2 regions of the Rheinheimera sp. UJ51 genome follow, and region 1 is predicted to be linked to the other one. Evidence: predicted binding sites of a transcription regulator. Region 1 holds the regulator's gene; the other holds the start of a gene.

What was found. Region 1 encodes FliA, which starts transcription of late flagellar genes. Its sites were predicted from a motif close to GCTAAAGTTNNNNNNNNNNCNGCCGATA; they were not measured.
Region 2: a site for FliA is predicted at 9,575-9,602, ahead of pomA (flagellar motor protein PomA). Genes of this name have one in related genera too.

The regions. Positions count from the first base shown of each region.
Region 1 is NZ_JAJHOG010000001.1:376,437-387,718, forward strand. It holds gene LMJ53_RS01685 (OmpA family protein) at 1-484, opposite strand, end outside; gene LMJ53_RS01690 (flagellar motor protein) at 488-1,231, opposite strand; gene LMJ53_RS01695 (protein-glutamate methylesterase/protein-glutamine glutaminase) at 1,224-2,384, opposite strand; gene LMJ53_RS01700 (chemotaxis protein CheA) at 2,396-4,543, opposite strand; gene LMJ53_RS01705 (protein phosphatase CheZ) at 4,559-5,311, opposite strand; gene cheY (chemotaxis response regulator CheY) at 5,338-5,721, opposite strand; gene LMJ53_RS01715 (RNA polymerase sigma factor FliA) at 5,764-6,444, opposite strand; gene LMJ53_RS01720 (MinD/ParA family protein) at 6,492-7,310, opposite strand; gene flhF (flagellar biosynthesis protein FlhF) at 7,351-8,775, opposite strand; gene flhA (flagellar biosynthesis protein FlhA) at 8,785-10,893, opposite strand; gene flhB (flagellar biosynthesis protein FlhB) at 11,031-11,282, opposite strand, start outside.
Region 2 is NZ_JAJHOG010000003.1:54,423-65,704, reverse strand. It holds gene LMJ53_RS04350 (SDR family NAD(P)-dependent oxidoreductase) at 1-674, opposite strand, end outside; gene LMJ53_RS04345 (NAD(P)/FAD-dependent oxidoreductase) at 667-1,644, opposite strand; gene msrA (peptide-methionine (S)-S-oxide reductase MsrA) at 1,731-2,264, shown strand; gene LMJ53_RS04335 (TonB-dependent receptor domain-containing protein) at 2,351-4,123, opposite strand; cobalamin riboswitch at 4,159-4,364, opposite strand; gene LMJ53_RS04330 (YajQ family cyclic di-GMP-binding protein) at 4,436-4,918, opposite strand; gene LMJ53_RS04325 (VanZ family protein) at 5,002-5,373, shown strand; gene LMJ53_RS04320 (ketopantoate reductase family protein) at 5,349-6,239, shown strand; gene thiI (tRNA uracil 4-sulfurtransferase ThiI) at 6,236-7,693, opposite strand; gene LMJ53_RS04310 (flagellar motor protein MotB) at 7,778-8,728, opposite strand; gene pomA (flagellar motor protein PomA) at 8,725-9,495, opposite strand; gene xseB (exodeoxyribonuclease VII small subunit) at 9,707-9,949, shown strand; gene ispA ((2E,6E)-farnesyl diphosphate synthase) at 9,952-10,839, shown strand; gene dxs (1-deoxy-D-xylulose-5-phosphate synthase) at 10,854-11,282, shown strand, end outside.

The sequences.
Region 1 (11,282 bases):
CGCTGCCTGACGCAAATAACAACCCGCTGTTTAGCTCGATCACCAACCAATCTTCATCTTGCCGAAGCTTAGCGACCCCTTGTTCAATTAAATTACTGAGCGCCTGTGTCAGTTCTTGCTCTATCGATTGTAAGGCGCTGCCTAAGAAGCGTTGTCTGACATCAGATAACGTCGCGGAGTCGGCAACCAGTTCAGGCCCTTGCGCCGGTTCGAGGGACGTGCCGTACAACGGAAAATCGCTCTGTTTATTGCTTAACGGTAATAAAGTCTCACCGGTGGCGGCGGTTTGGTTTTTGGCCGTTTTATCAAATACTTTGGTTATAGAATCGGTGAGTACGCTAAACTCTTCGTTTTTGACTAAAGATAACGCATAAAGCACAACAAATAAGGCGAACATTAAAGTCATGTAGTCAGCATAGGACACCAGCCAACGATCAAGATCTTCACGTTCAGTTTGTTGCTGAGAACCTCGATGCCGATACATAACTTAACCTGGTCGATAGGCGGCAAGTTTCCGCTCAATAGTCCGTGGATTTTGCCCTTGGGCAATAGACACTAGGCCTTCAATAATCAACTCGTGATAAAGACTTTGTTGCTGCACTAAGTTTTTTAATTTGTTCCCTAAAGGGATAAACACCAAGTTCGCAAAACCAACGCCATAAATGGTGGCCACAAAGGCAGTGGCGATGCCCAAACCGAGCCTATCAGGATCACTGATATGACTCATCGCTTGAATAAGCCCCAATACCGCGCCAATAATACCGATAGTCGGGCTGTAGCCTCCCATCGCTTCAAAAATACGCGCGCCGCGCAGTAAACGTTCGCGAGCTAAACTTAATTCAGCATCTAAGGTGCTTTGTAAGGTTTCGGCTTCTGCACCATCTACTAATAAGTTTAAACCACGATGCAAAAACGGATCAGATTCTTCTAACGCTGCCGATTCTAATGACAAAAAGCCATTCGCGCGCGCTGAATTTCCCCACTCAACAATCCGGTTCATGGTTTGTTGTACTGGCAGTGCGCGGGGTAAAAACGCCCATGGCAACATAGATAAGCCCAAGCGAAATTGTTGAAATGGGGTTTGCAACATCACTGCACCCAGCGTGCCACCAAATACAATAATAAACGCCGGTAAATGCATTAAGGTACTAAGGGTGCCGCCTTCTAAAACAAAGCCGCCAGCCACCGCCACTACCGCCAGTATAAAGCCAATAAAAGCCAACTTATCCATGCTTAAGTTCCGTCAATATTCTTGCGGCCACATCAGCTAAAGGCACTTCCGCATCCATTAATCCTGCTGCTGCAATCGCTTGCGGCATCCCATAGACAACACAACTGGCTTCATCTTGCGCCCAAATGGTTGCGCCCTGCTGTTTCAGCATGCGCGCACCTTCGCGACCATCAGAACCCATACCGGTTAATACAATCGCCAGCACTTTTTGCTGAAACACCCGTGCAGCAGTAGCAAAGGTGACATCCACGCTGGGTTTAAAATTAATCCGCGGCGAATCATCATCTTTAATTTTTAAACGCGCTTGGTTTTCATTGCCATCCACCAGCATTTGTTTGCCACCTGGCGCTAAATAGGCCACACCTGGGCGCAACAGTTCATTGTCTTCGGCTTCTTTAATTTCAATTTTGGCCAACGAGTTTAATCGCTGCGCAAAAGCGCCGGTAAAGGCCGCCGGCATATGTTGAATTAAGATAATCGGTAACGGGAAGTTAGCGGGTAGCGCCGTTAAAATACGTTGTAAGGCCACGGGGCCGCCGGTAGAAGTACCTATGGCCACCAGCTTATATTCTTTACCACTACTTTGTGCCACGGCAGAGCTGCGTGGGGTTAACGCCGGCCGCTGCAAGGCACTGCGTGCCCCGAGGGTGCGACTGGCATCAGCCAATGGCCGTGTCGTGACATCGGCAGTGCGCGTGGTGGGCATAGCGGCTTTTGCTAGCGGAGAGTGTGCAAAAGTACTGCGACCTAAGGGTCGACGTCTTGCAACCGCTTTAACGCGATCGCGTAACACATCGATAGCTTCTTGCTTATCGCGGGCAATATCTTCAAATTTTTTCGGTAAGAAATCGACAGCCCCCGCTTCCAGCGCATCTAAGGTCGCTTTAGCGCCATCATGTGTCAGCGAGGAAAACATTAAAATAGGAATGCGCTGGGTTTTCAGTATTTCGCGAACCGCAGAAATGCCGTCTAATACCGGCATCTCGATATCCATGGTGATCACATCGGGTTTTAACGCTAATGCTTTCTCTATGGCTTCCTGCCCATTATTGGCGGTATCAATCACCTCTAACTCAGGATCAGCCGATAACATTTCGGTTAACCGACGGCGGAAAAAACTCGAGTCATCAACGATTAATACCCTAATAGCCATGCAATACTCACTTACCCACGTAGCGTTTTAAAGCGCTCGAATTTTATTTTTGATTTTTTAGCGTAATGCTTAAGCAGGTTTGGCACGTCTAAAATCAAGGCGATACCGCCATCGGAAGTTATGGTAGCGCCGGCCATGCCGGGTGTACCTTGTAATAACGCATCTAGCGCTTTGATCACCACTTCTTCTTGGCCAATCAGTTGATCAACCACAAAACCCACTTGCTGCTGGCCGATTTGCACGATCACGACATGACCTTGTTCGCGGCGTAACTTTTTATCAGAGCCTTTGACCAACCAATGCTCGAGGTAAAACAAGGGAATGGCTCTGTTGCGCACCACGATGGTTAACTGGCCATCGACAATATTGGTTTTCGCCAGATCCAGATGGAAGATTTCATTGACACCGGCTAAAGGTAAAGCGAAGGTTTGTTTGCCTACTACCACCATTAAGGTTGGCAAAATAGCTAAAGTTAACGGCACCTTGATTTCTAACGTGGTGCCTTCACCCAATTTCGAACTAATATGCACGGTACCGTTCAGTTGAGTGATCTTGGTTTTCACCACATCCATGCCGACACCGCGACCCGATATATCCGAAATCTGCTCTTTAGTTGAAAAGCCGGGGGCAAAAATCAAATTAAAGGCATCGGTATCCGACATTCTAGCGGCCGCATCGGTATCAATAACACCGCGTTTAATGGCAATGCCTTTGAGTTTCTCTGGATCCATACCGGCGCCATCATCTTGAATGGTCAACAGAATATGATCCCCGGCTTGGGTCGCCGCTAATTTCACAATACCGGTCCGAGCCTTACCTGCAGCTGCACGAACATCAGGCATTTCAATACCGTGGTCAACCGAGTTGCGCACCAAATGCACTAACGGATCGGCTAAGGCTTCCACCAAGTTTTTATCTAAATCGGTTTCTTCACCTTCAAGGATCAGATCGATATCTTTTTTCAAAGAGCGCGCTAAATCACGCACGACGCGAGGGAAACGGCCGAATACTTTCTTAATGGGCTGCATGCGCGTTTTCATCACCGCGCCTTGAATATCCGCAGTGACCACGTCAAGGTTGGCAATCGCCTTAGTCATTTCTTCGTTTTGCGTTGAACTCGATAAGCTCACCAAACGATTGCGCACCAACACTAACTCGCCAACCATATTCATAATTTGATCTAGGCGTTTAGTATCGACTCGTACCGTTGTTTCAGCGGCAGGTGCAGCCGGCGGTGCGCCTTTATCCGCTGGCGTCGCCACAACTGGCGCAGCCGTTGCGGCAGGCGTTTGCGCTGTGGTTACCGGTGTAGGCGCAGCCGGACGCTCAGTGGTTTTAGCCGCTGGCGGTGTTACTGGTGCTTTGCCTTTGCCATGCAATTGATCTAATAAGGCTTCAAATTCGTCGTCGGTGATTTCGTCATCTTTTGGCGCGGCGGCTTTTGGCTTGACGGGTTCAGCTTCTGCAGGGGCTTTGGCTGGCGTGTCGGTGTTAAAACTGCCTTTACCATGTAACTGGTCTAGCAGGTTTTCAAATTCGTCATCGGTAATGTCATCAGACATATCAGCGCCAAGCTCAGCACTGCTTGTTGCGGTAGGCGCACTATCACGACCAGGAGCACCGCTACCGTGCAGCTCATCAAGCATACTCTCGAATTCGGCTTCAGAAATACTGTCGATATCACCCGCATCTTCAATTTCGGCAGCCGCTTGAGCCGTTGCGGCTGGCGGCGCTGGCACTGCGGGTGCCTCTGCGACCGGATCTACAGCGGCAGGTTCACTGTAGTGATGGAGTGCCGATAATAAATCAGCCGCCGCTGGCGTTAACGGTTGGCGCGCTTTAACTTCGGTAAACATGCTGTTGACCGAATCAAGCGCTTGCAAGATCACGTCCATTAATTCTGGCGTTACCGAGCGCTTGCCTGTACGTAAAATATCAAATACGTTTTCTGCACCATGGCAGACATCAACTAATTCGGTTAGCGATAAAAAACCGGCGCCGCCTTTAACCGTATGAAAACCACGGAAAATCGCATTAAGTAGCGGCGCGTCATCTGGGTTATTTTCTAACTCAACTAACTGTTCTTGCAGCAACTCCAAAATTTCACCGGCTTCTACCAGAAAATCCTGAAGAATATCTTCGTCCATATCAAAGCTCATCTGCAGACACCTCAGTTAAAACCCTAAGCTAGACAGTAAGTCGTCGACATCGTCCTGACCATTTACTACATCTGCACGCTCAGCGGCATCAATAATCGGGCCTTCGGCAGCAACCAACGTTTTAGTTTTACTTTTTACGGGTTGTTGTTCCAGAAATTGCGAACTGGATTTACCAAAAGCAGTAACAAGACCGATGAGGCTTTCTTCAACTTCTCGCACCAATTCAATCACGCGGCGAAGAATCTGCCCAGTAAGATCTTGAAAATCTTGCGCCATCAAGACGTCAGTTAACAAGCTGTTTAGACGTAATGATTCGCTCGAGGTCTTTTGTAAAAAACCATCAATATCATGACAAAGCACTTTAAATTCAGCTAAGGGCAAATCGCGCTGCATCAATTTTTGCCATTGCGGCATTAATTGCCCAAGTTGTTTAGTGATCTCATCGGCAATCGGTAAACAAGACTCAACGGCATCCATGGTGCGGTTAGCGGCTTGCTCTGTCATATCAATAACATGGTTTAAACGCTTTTTCGCATCAGGAATATCTTCTTGCAGGATATTGCTTAGTGCAGGATCAATTTGGAAGTTTTTTAAGGAATCGTGCAGTTGCCGGGTAATTTTTCCGACCTCAGCAAATAGCTCGGACGAGCCAGGCGTACCCAGCTGTTGGACCAGTTGATTAGCAACTTCTTGCTCGCCAATCTCCAGCAGCTGAACCAGTTCTTTTGCTTGTTCAAGCGTAATTAATGGGACCGTAGTCGCAGGCATGGCTTTACTCCTTGGCAAGAAACGGTTTACCCGATCCGCTCAAATACTTTCGCCAGCTTTTCCTGTAAGGTTGCAGCAGTAAAAGGTTTGACGATATAACCATTTACGCCAGCTTGTGCTGCCGCGATGATTTGTTCTTTTTTAGCTTCAGCCGTTACCATCATCACCGGAATGTGTTTGAGCTTAGCATCGGCACGAATTGCTCTTAGCAAATCGATACCCTGCATACCCGGCATATTCCAATCGGTGACCACGAAGTCAAAATCTCCGCCTTGTAACATAGGTAAGGCCGTGCTGCCATCATCTGCTTCTGAAATATTGGTAAAGCCTAGATCGCGCAACAGGTTTTTGATGATGCGTCTCATAGTAGAAAAATCATCTACCACAAGAATTTTCATGTTTTTATTCAAAGTCCCCTCCGAAGAGAAAGTCATCCCGATAATATGGATGCATTACAACCAAGCCTGCATTCGGCCTTTTAAACGCACCAATGCCTGACTATGAATCTGACTGATACGAGACTCGCTGACATCCAGCACCGCCCCGATCTCTTTTAAGTTTAGTTCTTCATTATAATACAGCGACAGCACTAACGCTTCTCGCTCTGGTAAACTGTTGATGGTTTTAGCAAGTGCATCGTTAAAGGCGCTGTTAGCTTGATGCTGATATAACTGGTCGGTATCGCTGTCATCAGCAGTGACCAACACGTCTTCTGAAATGCCGAGGTCTTCAATACCAATAATACGACCCGAGCTAACATCACTAAGCATATGATGATATTCATCTAATGATATAGCAAGTTTTTCTGCAACTTCATAATCTTTTACGTCGCGGCCCAACTCAGCTTCTAGCTCGGCGATGGTATCGGCAATTAAACGGGAATTACGATGCACCGAACGCGGCGTCCAATCGCCTCGACGAATTTCGTCTAACATGGCGCCGCGAATACGAATGCCAGCAAAGGTTTCAAAACTCGCCCCTTTGCTACCATCGAAATTTTTCGCCGCTTCAATTAAGCCGATCATGCCAGATTGAATTAAGTCATCGACTTGCACACTGGCCGGCAAACGGGCCAATAAGTAATAGGCAATACGTTTGACCAGCGGAGCTTGTCGCTCCACTAACTGTTGCATGTGGTCTACGCCACCATAAGCGGCAAGCTTACTGTTCACAGATCCCCCTAATCAGACTGTGGCTGTACTAATTGCTCCAGAAAAAACTCCAGATGCCCAGATGCACTGCCTGGCAACGGCCATTTCACGGCTTTAAGCGCTAAGGTTTTAATTGCCATGCTCGCCGGTGTTGTTGGGAAGGCTTCAATAAAAGCTTTCTGTTTGCGCGCAGCTTTGCGCACGTTTTCATCCTGTGGCACGGTGGCCACTAATTCTAAACTGACATCAAGAAATCGATCGGTAACACGTGTCAGTTTAGCAAATAATTCTTGGCCTTCTTTGAGGCTGCGCACCATATTGGCTACAATTTTAAATTTATCGACGCCGTGGTCGCGACTTAATATCTTCATTAAAGCATAAGCATCGGTAATGGAAGAGGGTTCATCACATACGACCATTAATACATCTTGCGAGGCACGAGAGAAACTGAGCACCATATCGGAGATACCCGCAGCAGTGTCAACTAATAACACATCAATCGGCGTGTGTAATTCACTGAAGGCACGAATTAAACTAGCATGTTCTACCGGAGAAAGCTCCGTCATATTTTGACTACCGGAGGTGGCAGGTACAATTTTGATACCGTAAGGCCCCTCTACCAAAATATCGTCTAAGGTAGCCGATCCAGCAAGGACATGGGATAAATTTTTATCGACGCGCAAGCCCAACATCACGTCGCAATTGGCTAAACCGAGATCGGCATCGAGTACTAAAACCTTTTTCCCCAGCTGGGCCAGCGCCATAGCCAGATTCAATGTGACGTTGGTTTTACCCACGCCACCTTTACCGCCGGTTATGGAAATCACTTTTACCATCTGTTTCTTCATTTTTCTAAGGCCACTGGCTTGATCATCGGCTAATACATCTTTAGGCATATGCAGCTGCTACCTGCGTTGTGTCGTCTTGATACCATTGATGGCGGTTACCACTGTGTTGCTGACGTAACTGTTCCGCTTCTTTTACTAAATCGGCCGCGTCAGCAATGCGAATATCTTCTGGCACGCGTTGACCATGTGTTAGGTAACTGACCGGCAAGGCATTTTGTAATGCCACATTGATCACTTCACCTAAACTTAAACATTCATCCAATTTGGTGAAAATACAACCTGATAAGCCAATGCGTTTAAATTGTTGCACACTTTCTTGCATCACGCGCGCCTGCGCTGTGGCTGACAATACCAGATAACTTTTTATTTTAACACGAGAATTATGAACCAATGACGCAAGTTTCTCGGCTAAACGCACATCACGTTGGCTCATGCCGGCAGTATCAATTAAAACCAGTTTACGCTGTTGCAGCTGATTCAACAATATCGCCAGCTCTTCGCTATCTTTCGCCTGTTTAACTGGGCAACCGATAATGCGGCCAAATGTCGCCAGTTGTTCAAAAGCACCGATCCGAAAACAATCGGTGGTAATTAAAGCCACTTGATCAACGCCATGTCGTTTAGCAAAACCCGCGGCAAGCTTGGCCACTGTGGTGGTTTTCCCGACGCCAGTTGGGCCGACCAAAGCAATAACACCACCTCGGCGCAAAATATCATCGTTAGTAGTATTTAACTGCCCTGTCAGTAATTCTAGCGCAGTATCCCATGCATCGGCGGCATTTAAATCATCTGGCATAAAACAGGCTAACTGATCAGCGATTGGTTCAGACAAACCCATCTGTTGCAAATTTTCAATCACCAGTGCCCGCACGGGCTCGCGCCGAGCTAAATCTTGCCACATTAAACCCGAGACTTGATGCTGCAATAATTGGCGCATCGACAGCATCTCAGTTTGCATTTGTGCGAACTGTTGCTGCATTAATTTTGCTTGGGCTTGCTGGGCTTGACTAATTTCTTGCCACTGTGCCGGCTGAGCTTGGGTATTGCCAGAATTTTGACGTTCAAATTGTGGGGCTTTTTGTAACGCGGGCTCAGCAACCTTTTGCTTAGTTAATGGCGCAGCGGGTGCTTGCGGCTCACGACCTTGTTGCTTAATCATTTGTCTGGCTAGCAAGGCGCGTAATGAATCAGCGGGATCCGCTTCTGGCTCGTCATCAACACTGACACTAAAGCGTGGTTCAGCGCGTGCACTGGCACTTGCTACCGTTTCTGCAGTGCTAGAAGCCTGTGCTGGCGAGGCTTGGCGCGGTGTTGCCGCCGGGGCTTCTGCATCAATCGCAGCAACAATTTCAACACCGCCAGCGACTTTCTTGTTGGATAAAATAATTGCATCGGCGCCGAGGAACTCTTTGACTTCTGCCAGGGCGCTGCGCATATCTTTGGCAACAAAGCGTTTAATTTTCATGAGTTACTCCTAGTTCTGCTGACCGATTACACTAACGATTCGAATTTGTTTGTCATCGGGGATCTCTTGATATGACAACACTCGTAGTCCTGGAATAGTGTATTTCACGAATCGTGCCATGACTGAGCGTAAAATTCCTGACGTCAGCATAATGGCACTTTCACCGGTCAATTCTTGGTTCTGATGCGCTTCTTGTAATGACTGCTGAATACGATCCGCTAAACCGGGTTCAATACCTGCGCCATCGTTGCCTGCCGCTTGCATGGATTGATGCAACATTTGTTCAAGCTCTGGCGCAAAAGTAATCACCGGGATCTCAGGTTTACTGCCCACCACTTCTTGCACAATAAGCCGGCGCAAGGAAATACGACAGGCGGCGGTTAACACATCGACATCCTGACTTTTCGCGCCATATTCCACCAAAGTTTGTACAATAGTGCGCATATCACGAATTGGCACGCCCTCGTGTAATAAGTTTTGCAACACTTTGACTACGGTTGTCAGTGGCAGTGTTTCAGGGACTAAGCCTTCCACTAGCTTCGGTGAGTGCTTGGCCAGCATATCTAACAAATTCTGTACTTCCTCATGGCCTAATAAACTGGCGGCATGGTTCGTTAAAATTTGGCTAAGATGCGTGGCAACAACGGTGGCCGCATCGACCACGGTATAACCCAGTGTTTGGGCATGTTCACGCTGATCTTTACTGATCCACACCGCATCCAAGCCAAATGCCGGATCTTTGGTGGCAATACCTTTTACCGTACCAAACACTTGGCCTGGGTTAATGGCTAACTCATTATCGTGGCGTAATTCACCCTCACCATTGGTTACGCCCATTAAGGCCACCCGATAGCTGTTCGGCTCTAAATCAAGGTTGTCGCGAATATGGACTGGCGGCACCAAAAAGCCCAACTCTTGTGATAGCTTTTTACGTACGCCTTTAATCCGATTTAACAACTCGCCGCCCTGGGCTTTATCCACCAAGGGGATCAAACGATAACCCACCTCTAAACCAATGGTATCAACGCCATGCACATCGTCCCAACCGATCTCTTTCACGGTTTGTGCTTCAGGCTTAGGTTGGCCAGCCGTGGCTGCACGCGGTTGCAAGGCAGTTGCTTTTTCGGTGGCCAGTTTTTTGATATACCAGGCTACGCCGCCCAATAACGCTGCTAAGGATAAGAATGAGAAGTGTGGCATGCCGGGCACAATGCCCATTAACGTCATTACGCCAGCGGCCACAAACAACACATGGGTGTTATCGCCCAACTGACTGGTCATTTGCTTGCCCAGATCGCCTTCTTTGTTTTGACGGGTGACGATAATGGCAGTACCAATCGATAACAATAAACCCGGGATCTGCGCGACCAAGCCATCACCAATGGTCAGCAAAGTATAAATTTCCATTGCATCGCCAAAGCTCAGATCGTGCTGCATCATGCCGATAAACAAGCCACCAATCAGGTTGATCACCAAAATAACGATACCGGCGATAGCATCACCTTTTACGAATTTACTGGCACCGTCCATCGAGCCATAAAAGTCGGCTTCGTTGGTGACATCTTCACGGCGTGCTTTGGCCTCTTCTTGGGTAATTAAACCGGCATTTAAATCGGCATCAATGGCCATTTGCTTACCAGGCATCGCATCTAAGGTAAAACGCGCAGACACTTCAGCGATACGACCGGCACCTTTGGTCACCACCACAAAGTTGATAATAATTAAGATCAGGAAGACCACGATACCCACGGCATAGTTACCGCCGATCACGACTGAGCCAAAGGCTTCAATGACTTTACCAGCGGCATCGCCACCGTTATGCCCTTCCAGCAACACCACACGGGTACTGGCCACGTTAAGCGCTAAACGTAAGATGGTCGCAATTAAGATCACACTGGGAAAAATACCGAAATCTAACGGCCGTTTGGTATAGATGGTGACCAGCAACACCACCAGCGCCAGCGCGATATTAAAAGAGAATAAGACATCCAGCATAAAAGGTGGCAACGGTAATACCACCATTGCCAATGCCGCCAAAATTAAGATTGGCGTGCCGACACCCTTAAGGTGTTGAAGCTGGGATCGATCAAATTTACTGAGAAGCTGGCTCAACTGCATGGATAACCTGACAATTTAATGACGGAACAACAGGCTAAAGCAATAAACGTTCCAGTATCAGGTGAGGTTATTGAAAAGCGGCTAAATGGGCGATAAAACCGTGCCGATACTTCTCGGCACGCTGCGGTCATTCGTGTTTAGTGTTTAAATTCATCAGGGATGGGTAGCTCTTTGGCGAGGTTTTTCGGCCGACTGCCCTTGCCTTTGCGATACATCCGTAATTGGAAGACATAAGCGAGCACTTGCGCTACAGCCGCGAACAATTGTTCGGGGATCGGGTGATCAAGTTTGGTGGTGTAATAAATCGAACGGGCTAGCGCCGGGGATTCAATCACTGGGATTTTATGACCATTGGCAATTTTTCGAATATGCATGGCGATATCATCGAC
Region 2 (11,282 bases), on a different contig from region 1:
TGACCGGATTGCTCTGGGCTTAAGCCTGCGATAATCGGCAATAAACGCTCCGCGGTGGCATGCGCGCTTTGTAACTGCCCTTCGGGTAAATTTCGCTGAAATGGCGCAGATAGCGCCGTATCCGTGGTGCCGGGATGTAAACTGACTAAACTGGCCGTTTTGTTATAGCGCGCCAGTTCAATACTGGTTGTTTTCACCAACATATTCAGCGCTGCCTTGCTCATCCGATAGCTGTACCAGCCTCCTAACTGATTATCCGTAATACTGCCCACTTTGGCACTGAGCACGGCTAATTTGATATGGGGCAGTTTTTGGATAAAAGGAAACAAAGACTGTAAATACAAGGCCGGACTCATAATATTAACCTGAAAACTTTGCTGCATCGCTTGAGCGCTCAGTTGCCGGATGGTTTTCTCTGGCTGCATACTATCGCCGTGCAACCAGCCTTGACATAACACGATAGCCGTCACCGGTTGGCTAAAAATAGTCGTCAATACCGATGCCGTCTCAGGCGCATCGGCCTGCTGCAGCGTATACCACGCCAGATTTGCTACTTTTTCGGTTAGCGGTTGTCGGCTGATTGCCGACACGCGCTTGCCCTGAGCCAATAACTGATCAACAAAAGCACGGCCAATACCGCCGCTTGCACCAATAATAAGCCAATGTTCAGCCATGCTGGATCCTTTGAGCTAATTCATAACCACTTAGCCAGGCATTTTCAACCCGACCACCACGTGTCCAATCGCCGGCTAACCACAAACCCGGCGCTATTGCATCTTGGAAATGACTATCTGGCACCTGCTGTTGCTGGGCATACAGCCAACGATGGCATAACGCATGACTCACCGCCACGCTCTGCTTGGTCAAGCCTAAAATTCCGCTTAAGGCATGCTGAGCGTGTTGCTGCCAAAAAACAGCGTCTTGCTCTAAATGCTGTTGGCTAAACTCAGGCGTAAAATGCACCAGCCAATTTTCAGCGACGCTGCGTCCAGGCTTACTGTTTTGCCGACTGATCCAACTGACACCAAATGCCTGATCCTTAACAAAAATACCACCGGCGGCATGCTGCGTAGCCTTACTTAGTTGTAAACTCACGGCCCAGCAAGGTTGTAATAAACGGGTGGGTAACGTCACCGCTAATGCCGCTGGTAATAATGCGGCAGCTTGCGCTGGTGGGATCGCCAAGATCACCTGAGAAAAGGGTCCATACTGTTCAGCGTGCTCGTTTTGAATAAACCAGCCCTCTGCCGTGTTTGTTATGGTGCTGACACGGCAGTTAAAGTGGCATTCTAAGGTGTCGGCCATCGCGCGAAGTGGGCTGTGCATCGCCGGCGTACCAATAAAGCGTTGCTCAGCATCGGGGGAAGCCGCTAATTGCCCAGCACGATATTGATACATGGGTGCTAACCAACGATTGACCACCCCTTGCTTTAACCACTGTGTAACTTGCTGCTGAAATAAAGGCTGCCGCGCCGTAAAATATTGGGCGCCGAGATCTAAATAGCCTTCAGCACTGCGCTTACTGCTCATGCGGCCACCGGCGCCGCGTGCTTTATCGAATACCGCAACCTGATGTCCCGCTTGTTGCAGCGCATAGGCACAACTTAGCCCAGCCATTCCGGCACCAATTACTGCCAACGTCATTATTACTCCGGCGTGTTATAATCTATTAAGTTTTACATTACGTATTAGCCGACAGGCACGATCAACGGTTGATGCAAGGAGAAGAGATGAGTACACAGATTGCCACGTTCGGCGCAGGCTGTTTTTGGTGTTTAGAAGCAGCGTTAAATGAAGTCACCGGTGTACACGCGGCCATCAGCGGTTACATGGGAGGCCACACCCTCAATCCTGATTATCAAAGCATCTGCACCGGTGAAACCGGCCACGCGGAAGTGGTACAAGTGAGTTATGACGATAGCCAGATCAGCTTTAAACAACTATGTCAGCTGTTTTTTAGCTTACATAACCCTACCCAACTTAACCGCCAAGGCAATGATGTCGGCACTCAGTACCGCAGCGTTATTTTTAGCCATAACGCGGAGCAAGCAGCCGAAGCCGCGGCGATAATAAGCGAGCTTGAACAACAACAGTTATTTGAACAACCCATTGTGACCGAGATCAGCCCGGCCAGTGTGTTTTATCCTGCAGAAAGTTATCATCAAGGCTATTATTTGCAAAACCCACAGCAAGGCTACTGTCATTGGGTCATTTCACCGAAAATGTCAAAATTTCGCAGCCAATTTCAGCATCTATTAAAATAAATCCAGCGCCGACTGCAGCCTAGTGATAACAACCTAGGTGGCAAATGCAGCGCTGGGTTTCTCTTTAGCGTTTAATCACTAAGCGGTTAAGGCAATTTATATTGCAGGCTTAAACCAAAGTTTACACCGGCTGTTTCATAACCCGAACTGGTTTGATAATGTTTATCAAACAGGTTATCCACCTTAGCACTGAGCGATAAAGCTGGGGATAATGCATAGCTACCACCCACGCCAAACACAGTAAAGCCCCCTAGATATGGGCTACTAGCATACTCACCTTGATAAGTATCGCTTTGGTAATCCGCCGTCAAAAATGCCGATAACTGCTGCCATTGTTGTGTTAAGCGCCAATTCACACTGTGCTCAGGTCGGCGCGCTAACCGCTGCCCAGTCAAGGTGTTTTCAGTGTCCAACCAGCTATAACTGACACTTTGCTGTAACGAATCCCAACGCAGATCAACACTGAATTCCACGCCAGAAATTTTGGCACGTTCAATGTTTTGTGGCGTGTAGGTCGCAAAATCAAACTGGATCAGATTATCGACATCTTGCTTAAACCAGGCTAACTGCAACGTCGCTGCGGCTAACTGATAACTCAGTGCAATTTCATCCGACAAGGTACTTTCTGGTTGTAAATCGGGATTGGCACTACCAGGATAATACAAGTCGTTAAAGGTCGGCGCTTTAAAAGCCGAGCCCCGGCTCACTCTGAGCTGCATCGCATCACTGAGATCAACACCTGCGGCTAATTGCCAGGTCGTGTTACCACCGTATTGCTCGGTAAGGTCGCGGCGCACGGCCCCGTCTAAACGCAAGCCTTGCGCAGCAAATTGTAAACCAGCAAAGGCGGCACGATTAAGGCGATTATCCTTCACATAGGCTACGCCAGAGCGTGCAACGCTTTCTTGATACCAGTTCACGCCCGCTAAACCCGATAGGCTATCTGTCAATGCGGTGGTTGCCTGATAGTTAAATTCATCGCGCTCAGTCACATAAGGGCTTTGCGAAACAGGCCCATAAGTCGTGTCATCATCCAGCGTTCGGCTGAATTGTGCTTGATGTTGCCATGATCCTTGCTGATGTTCCCAGCCCAACAAATAACTGCGGTTTAACGTTTCCGCTTGATCTTCACTGCCCCAGGCCGTATCAAACTGATAAAAACCGGAGTTAACATCCACCTGACCACGCCAAAGACCAAACCCTGTTTGATAGGCTGCAGCCAGTTTGGCAAAACGTTGTTGGTAACCATCACGATCGTTATCTAAATCGTTACGCACATTAAAACCATCGGCCCGGCTATACCCCGCACTGGCACTCAAGGTCAGATCACCCTGTTGTTGACTGGCATTAATACCAGCACCAGCCTGCCCATAACTGCCAACATCCGCAGTTAATTCCACGCCGCGGGCTTGACGAGTAGTAATAGCAATCACACCAGCTAAGGCGTCAGCACCATACCATGCCGCTCGCGGACCACGGATCACTTCTATGCGTTCAATTAACGCTAAGGGCAACATCGATAAGGTTTTATAACCCAAGGTGGCAGAGCCACTGCGCACGCCGTCAATCAATACGAGCGTATGACCATTATTCCCGCCACGCAAATACAAACCGCTATTTTGGCCACGGCCACCGTCACGAGAAATCGTAATACCGGGTAATTGCGCTAATAAAGCAGGTAAATCACTGGCTTGACGAGCCTCAATATCTGCACGATCTAGCACCGAAACACTGGCTAACACTTCGGAGGCGGCTAAAGGGGTGCGATTAGCGTAAACACTGATATGTTCGACCGCGTCAGTCGCGGATACAGCAGTAGGCACGGCTGACAAAAGCAGCGCCCAAGAAGGTTTAAACATAGATACTCCAGCAATGTGCCCACCGCACATTTCTTTGGTTTGTAGGACTTTTAGGCCGGTCTCCGGGCTAACAACCTGCTGATGCGAGTATTTCGCCTTCCCATCTTGCGACAGTGGCGGATGAAATACTTTAAGTTGCTTACCGTTGCGGGGGCAGCTCTGGTTTTACACCAGATTCCCGTTTAACTTGGTCGATGACGTTAAAAAGCAGCGACCAAGCACCTAAAAAAGCGGCGGCTCTATCAAGAGCCGCCGCAAGTTTACGCTGAATCAGCGTTAAGTCAATAGACTTCTAGAAGTCTTAACTGCAAATCAATCGCGAAAGTTGGTAAATTGAAAAGCTTGCTCTAATTCAGCTGCACGCACCGCCGCGATAGCTTCTTGTAAATCATCGCGCTTTTTACCAGTAACGCGCACTTGATCGCCTTGAATAGCGGCTTGCACTTTTAACTTATTGTCTTTAATCAATTTAACTAACTTTTTCGCCATATCTGTTTCGATACCTTGGCGCAGCGATAACGCTAAACTGTAGGTTTTACCCGAGTGCACCACATCGCCTTCTTTAAAAGAGCGCACATCTAGATTGCGTTTCACCGCTTTGGCAAAAAAGATTTCGAGCATTTGCTGTAACTGAAACTCTGCCTCAGCCACCATGTTAATTTGTTTATCTTTGAGGGTAAATTCAGCATTTACGCCGCGAAAATCAAAACGCGTTTGTAATTCACGGTTAGCATTATCAACCGCATTTAGTACCTCTTGCTGGTCAACTTCAGAAACTATATCAAAAGCGGGCATCTTGCTCTCCTATCTCGGTCTATGCTGGTGATTATAACCAGAAAACTGCTACAATCCGAGCCCCATTTATCGGAGATGAGAACGTGCCGCAATCGTTTTATCGCTTTTTGTTTTTATTATGTCTGCTGTTAGCCACTTTTGGCTTTATGGCCGAGATTAACGGCCACAAGCTTGCTGGCGAGTTGTCTTTTTTTAAAATTGAAAATCTCGATAAAGTGGCCCATTTTGGTATTTTCTTTGTACTCAGTGGCTTAATTTGGAAAGGCTTTCGAGCAGTGTTTTGGAAGATCCTACTTTTACTGGCAATCTATGGCGCCTTAATTGAAGTGATACAAGAAAACTATACGCGACGAACTGGCGATTTTTGGGATTGGGTAGCTGATATGGCTGGGGTTTTAACCTTTTTTGTTGTGCGTAAACTGTGGCATTTATGGCGACCACGCAGCAAGCGTTAAACTGGACCGTCGTTGGCCAAGGCGCTATTGGCCTGCTTGCTGCCTGTCGTTGGCAACAGGCTAATACGCCAGTACGTTTGTGGTTGCGTCAACCTAAATCGTTAAGCGTGCGCTTTTTGGCGCTAGATCACACCGAGCAACAATGCCATTTTCAAGCGGCAGTCTCCCCCATCCATGCCTTGTTTTTACCAGTAAAAGCCTATGCCGTTACCGAGGCCTTAGCCCAACTACAACCTCATCTCACTGACAACGCCCAAATTGTCGTTTCCCATAATGGTATGCCAGACCTTGCGGCTTTGCGGCAATTTGCACGGGCTAAGCAAGGGATCTGGTTTTTAACGACTAGCCATGGTGCCTTACGACAAGCAGAGCAGATCCGCCATACCGGCCAAGGTAAAAGTATGCTCAGCCCACTGAATGAGGCCGCGAGTGCACAACGCAAAGCCGTTTTCACGGCTTTAAATCAGGCCTTAGGCCCGTTAACTGTCACCGAGAATAGCATAGCGGCTTTATGGCAAAAGCTGGCGATTAATGCGGCTATTAACCCGCTCACTGCAGTGTTAAATTGTAAAAATGGTGCTTTAGCGGCGGCAGAGCATCAACCTCAATTGCAGCAAATTGTCACCGAAGTCTGTCAGCTGGCGTCGCTTGAACAAGTTGATTTGCCGTTTGCGGCAACCTTTGCGCAAGTGCAACAGGTGATCACCGCGACGGCCAATAACTATTCATCAATGCAGCAAGATCATTACCATGGCCGCCCCACCGAGCTTAGCGTGATCACCGGCTTTATTGTCGCCACGGCGGCAAAACATCAGCTAGCGGTTCCGGCCAATCAAGCGCTATGGCAAGCGCTGCAAGATAATTAAGGCCGATACACTGCAACATTGTTAAATCCCATCTCTTGCAGCAATAAAGCCTGCAAACGACTCATCACGCCACGTTCACAATAACAGTAATATTGCTGTTGCTGATCTAACTGTGCAAACGCCGTGGCTAAACGGTAAAACGGAATGGTCAATACCTGATGCTGCTGTAATTGCAGTGGCCGCGCGTCGACTTCGTCGTGACTGCGAATATCTAACACGATCGCGTTAGCCGGTAATATCGTCTCGGTAGCGATAACACCCGCTTGTTGTTCTGCTTGATATTCAACGGTTCGAATATCGAGGATTTTAGCTTGCTCAATGGCTTGATTTATCCTGCGCGGATCGAGCTGTGCTTCGGCTGTGATAACCTCGCTGAGGATGGCATTCACCGTCGGATTTTGTGAAATCACGCCACAATATTCCGGCATACTTCCCGCCAACTCGGCCACACCAATTTGTCGTGCTAAATCCACAATATCTTGTTTGTCATGATTAATAAGCGGCCGTAAAACTAAGCTGGGGCTCGCTTGATCGATCACGGCCAAGTTAGCCAGAGTTTGACTTGCAACCTGGCCAATACTCTCACCGGTGACCACTGCCGAGATCCCAAGCTTTTCAGCCATAGCACTGGCTACCTGCATCATCAGGCGTTTTAAAACGACCCCCATTAAACCCGTGGGTACATGTTCCAAAATATCTGCGACAACGGGGGCAAAGTCGACACTGACAAACTTCACCCGATGCGAGGCCGCATAGGTTTTCCATAGATAAAAGGCGATTTCGCGCACACCGTTCTCATGTGCTGCACCGCCTAAATTAAAGAACAGATAATGCGTGCGTAAACCCTTGCGGATCATTAAATAACTGGCAACAGCCGAATCAAAGCCGCCCGAGATCAACGACAAGGCATCCGATTGCGATGGGATCGGTAAGCCGCCCATGCCTGAAAAGCTCTCGGTGACCAGTAAAAATTGCTGCTGTTTAATCTCTAATTTAATCTCTAAGTCAGGCTGCTTTAATTGCACTCGCGCGCTACTTACTAATTGGTTTAAGCCGCCACCAATATAACGCTCGGCGTCGAGTGAACTAAATTCATGTTCCCCTTGGCGTCTCACCCTAACACAAAAGCTTTTGTTGACAATTTGAGCTTGATAAACCGCCGCAACTTGCTGAAAAAGATCGGCTAAATCAGTGAACTGGCGCGTTTGCATCTGAGCAAAGGTAACAATACCGGGAATACATTTTAAACGGGTAATTAATTCTTGGCGCCAAGCGCTCGTCTCGTATTGGCTAGTGACTGTTAGGTGGTCAAAATAACCGGTGACTTTCACTTTATGCGGCAGATGTTTTAGTAAGGTTCTGAGATTCTGCTCCACCAGCAACGTTTGACGCTTGCGCACCGACTTACTTTTGATGGCGATTTCAGGATGCAACTTAATAATAAATTCGAGCATGATGGGCGCATTTAGCTAACAATGTTGCGCATTATAACTAAGCGTAACAAAAACGCCTAATCAAGCGATTAGGCGTTTGCTGACTTAAGGATTCGTTGCCGGTTCAAAACTGATCGGTTCAGACACCTTAGGCTTGCCCTGCATGATCGAGATTTCGACACGCCGGTTACGCCGACGATTTAGCTCACTATTATTTGGCATCAAGGGGCGAGTATCAGCATGCCCTACCACGACAATGCGGTTTCGATCAAAACCCGGCGCAGCAATTAAAGCAGTGGCCACTGAAACGGCTCGCTTAGCCGATAAATCCCAATTGTTGGCATGTAACTCATCACCCACCTGAAAATCATCAGTATGCCCACTGACGGTGATTTCACCGGGAATATCATTGAGCATCACCCCAATTTGCCGCACTATCGGGATAAAACGCGGCTGTAAAAAAGAAGAGCCTGACGGGAAAGAGCCATTTTCGCGGATACGAATAATGATTTGCTGCCCCAATGATTCTAACTCCACTGCGCCGTCAACGATTTGTTGCTCCAGCTCTTCAGCTAGCTTCTTCACCGTTTCATTAACCTGCTCTTGGGCGGCTTCTGCGGCAGCGGCCGCTTTGGCATCGGCGGCCTCTTGGTCCTCAGCATTTAATGCCGATTGACCACCGGTTTGATCATCGCGTTGATCTTGGCGCCCGCCGGCAGAGTCTTCTTCACCCGCTTGAAATTCAATGACTTGCTGGGTCATTTCCATGGTTTGCTGCTGGATCGTTTCAATTGGCGTGGGATCAGGCCGCCCAGGGCGAAACTCCATGGCAATAACACTGGTTCCCTTCGGGATATCATCCACTTCAATTTTATTTTGCACACCAAAGGCAAACTTCATAGAGCCGGCAATTTGTTTAAACTTCAACACGTCCATTTCAGAAAAGGCTAATAACAACACGAAGAAGCACATCAAAAGCGCCATTAAATCAGCAAAGGTTCCCATGTAAGCGGGTAACCCAGGCGGTGGGCATTTGCATTCTTCTTCGTCACTCATGCCGCCTCTCCTGCTACTTCGCGTTTATTTTGCGCTAAATAGTTACGTAAAATCCCTTCAATAACCTTTGGATTCTGCCCATCTTGAATGCCTAATACCGCATCTAAGATCAACATATTGTTCAGTTTTTCTTGCTGGTTGCGGATCGCTAATTTGTCGGCCAACGGAATGGCAATAACGTTGGCGACAAAGGCGCCATATAACGTCGTTAACAGTGCCACCGCCATCGCCGGGCCGATGGCTTTAGGATCATCCATGTTAGATAACATCGCCACCAAACCAATCAAGGTACCGATCATCCCCATGGCCGGTGCGACGTCACCCAGACTACGAAAAATGGCAATAGCCGTTTCATGGCGCTTTTCGGTTAACGAAATATCCTTTTGCATGGTAGCTCGCACAACATCAGCGTCATGACCATCCACCAGCATATTAATGCCTTTTTGCATAAAGCCATTGGGAATTTCAGCCTCCTCTAGGGCTAAAAAACCACCTTGACGGGCGGCACCACCTAATTGCACAGCGGTTTCAATCAGCTCTTCTGGTGATTCAATTTTAAACATAAAGGCTTTTGCCACGGCTTTACCCGCACCGAGAAATTGTGCCAACGTAAATTTAGACAGTACAACAAATACCGAGCCACCAAATACAATGAGCACCGAGACCAAATCACCAAACATGCCGACGTCACCGCTACTGCTGATAAACATCGCCATTACAATAAAGCCAATTGCGCCAATCAATCCGATTAGGGTCGCTAAATCCACATCCTACTCCTTCCAAAACAGTGCCGGGGCTGGCTTTTGAATCTTGATTTTAGTTATTTTATATCAGCTGCAAACTAGTTATCGACCTTAACTCTGAATCATTAAGCAATAAATCAGCAAAGAATACCAATTTAGTCGTTACTATACGCAATTTCATTGACCATAATAGCCTGCTACGATAAGGTTGCGCACAGTTTTTTTGGGGAATAATATGAGTAAAAAATCTGCAGACCCAGGCCAATTTGAACAATCCATCCAAGAACTCGAACACATCGTCCAACAATTGGAACAGGGTGAGCTGTCGTTAGAGCAAGCCTTAGGCCAATTTGAGCGTGGGATCAGTTTGGTCAAACACAGTCAGCAGCAACTGCACGCTGCGGAACAAAAAGTCCAGATTTTGTTGCAACAACAACCTGAACCTCTGCAGCCGTTTGAGCCGCAAACAGGAGACTAACCTTGGCCCCAACCAGTCTATCGCTATTTCAGCAGCGGGTGGAACAACAACTGCAACAGGCGCTTACCACAACAGTTCCAACGAACTTTTTGTTGCATGACGCCATGGCTTACAGTTTATTGCTGGGTGGCAAACGGGTTCGACCTTTTCTGGTTTATAGCCTAGGTCAAATGTTAGGTGCCAAACTGGCTGATCTCGATGCCCCAGCAGTGGCCATTGAAGCGATCCACAGTTATTCATTAATTCATGACGACTTGCCGGCCATGGATAACGACGATTTGCGCCGCGGCAAACCTACTTGCCATAAAGCGTATAATGAAGCCACGGCGATTTTAGCCGGAGATGCACTGCAAGCTTTTGCTTTTGAGCTATTGAGCAGTCATGATTACCAACAGGTTTGCCCGCGTCGGCAGGTGTTAATGGTGAAAACGCTGGCACAAGCAGCGGGTGCCACCGGCATGTGTGCCGGCCAAGCGATAGACTTGGCACAAACCAATCAAAAAATCACTTTAGAGAAATTAGAGTTAATGCATCGTTTAAAAACGGGTGCATTAATTGAAAGCACAGTTAAACTAGCCTATTACGCCAGCCCGGTAGAAGATGAACAGATCCTGCTGGATTTGTTAAAGTTTGCCAGTGCGCTGGGTTTGGCCTTTCAAGTGCAGGACGATATTCTGGACATTGAAAGCGACACGGCCACTTTAGGAAAAACACAGGGTTCTGATCTTAAAGCCAACAAAGCTACGTATCCGGCCTTACTGGGGCTTGCCGGTGCCAAAGATAAAGCGGCACAACTTTATCAAGAAGCCCTTGCCGCACTCGAACGGCTACCCTACGATACGGCTGAGCTTGCACGCTTTGCCCACTATATTATTGCCAGAAAGTTTTAACATAGGCATTTGTTATGCAAATTGATATGACGGAATATCCACTGTTAACTCAGGCTAATTTGCCCGATGAGCTTCGGCAATTACCTCAGGAAACCTTACCCCAACTGAGCCATGAACTGCGGCAGTTTTTATTAAAAACCGTTAGCCAAAGTAGTGGTCATTTTGCCTCAGGTTTAGGTGCCGTCGAACTGACTGTTGCCCTGCACTATGTTTACAACACGCCTTTTGATCGGGTGATCTGGGATGTAGGTCATCAGGCATACCCACACAAGATCCTCACGGGTCGTCGTCATCAAATGCATACTATCCGCCAAAAAGAAGGCCTACACCCTTTTCCATATCGGGAAGAAAGTGTCTATGACGTGTTATCGGTAGGTCACTCCAGTACTTCCATCAGCGCAGCCTTAGGCATGGCTGTGGCAGCACAACAAGCTAAGAATCAA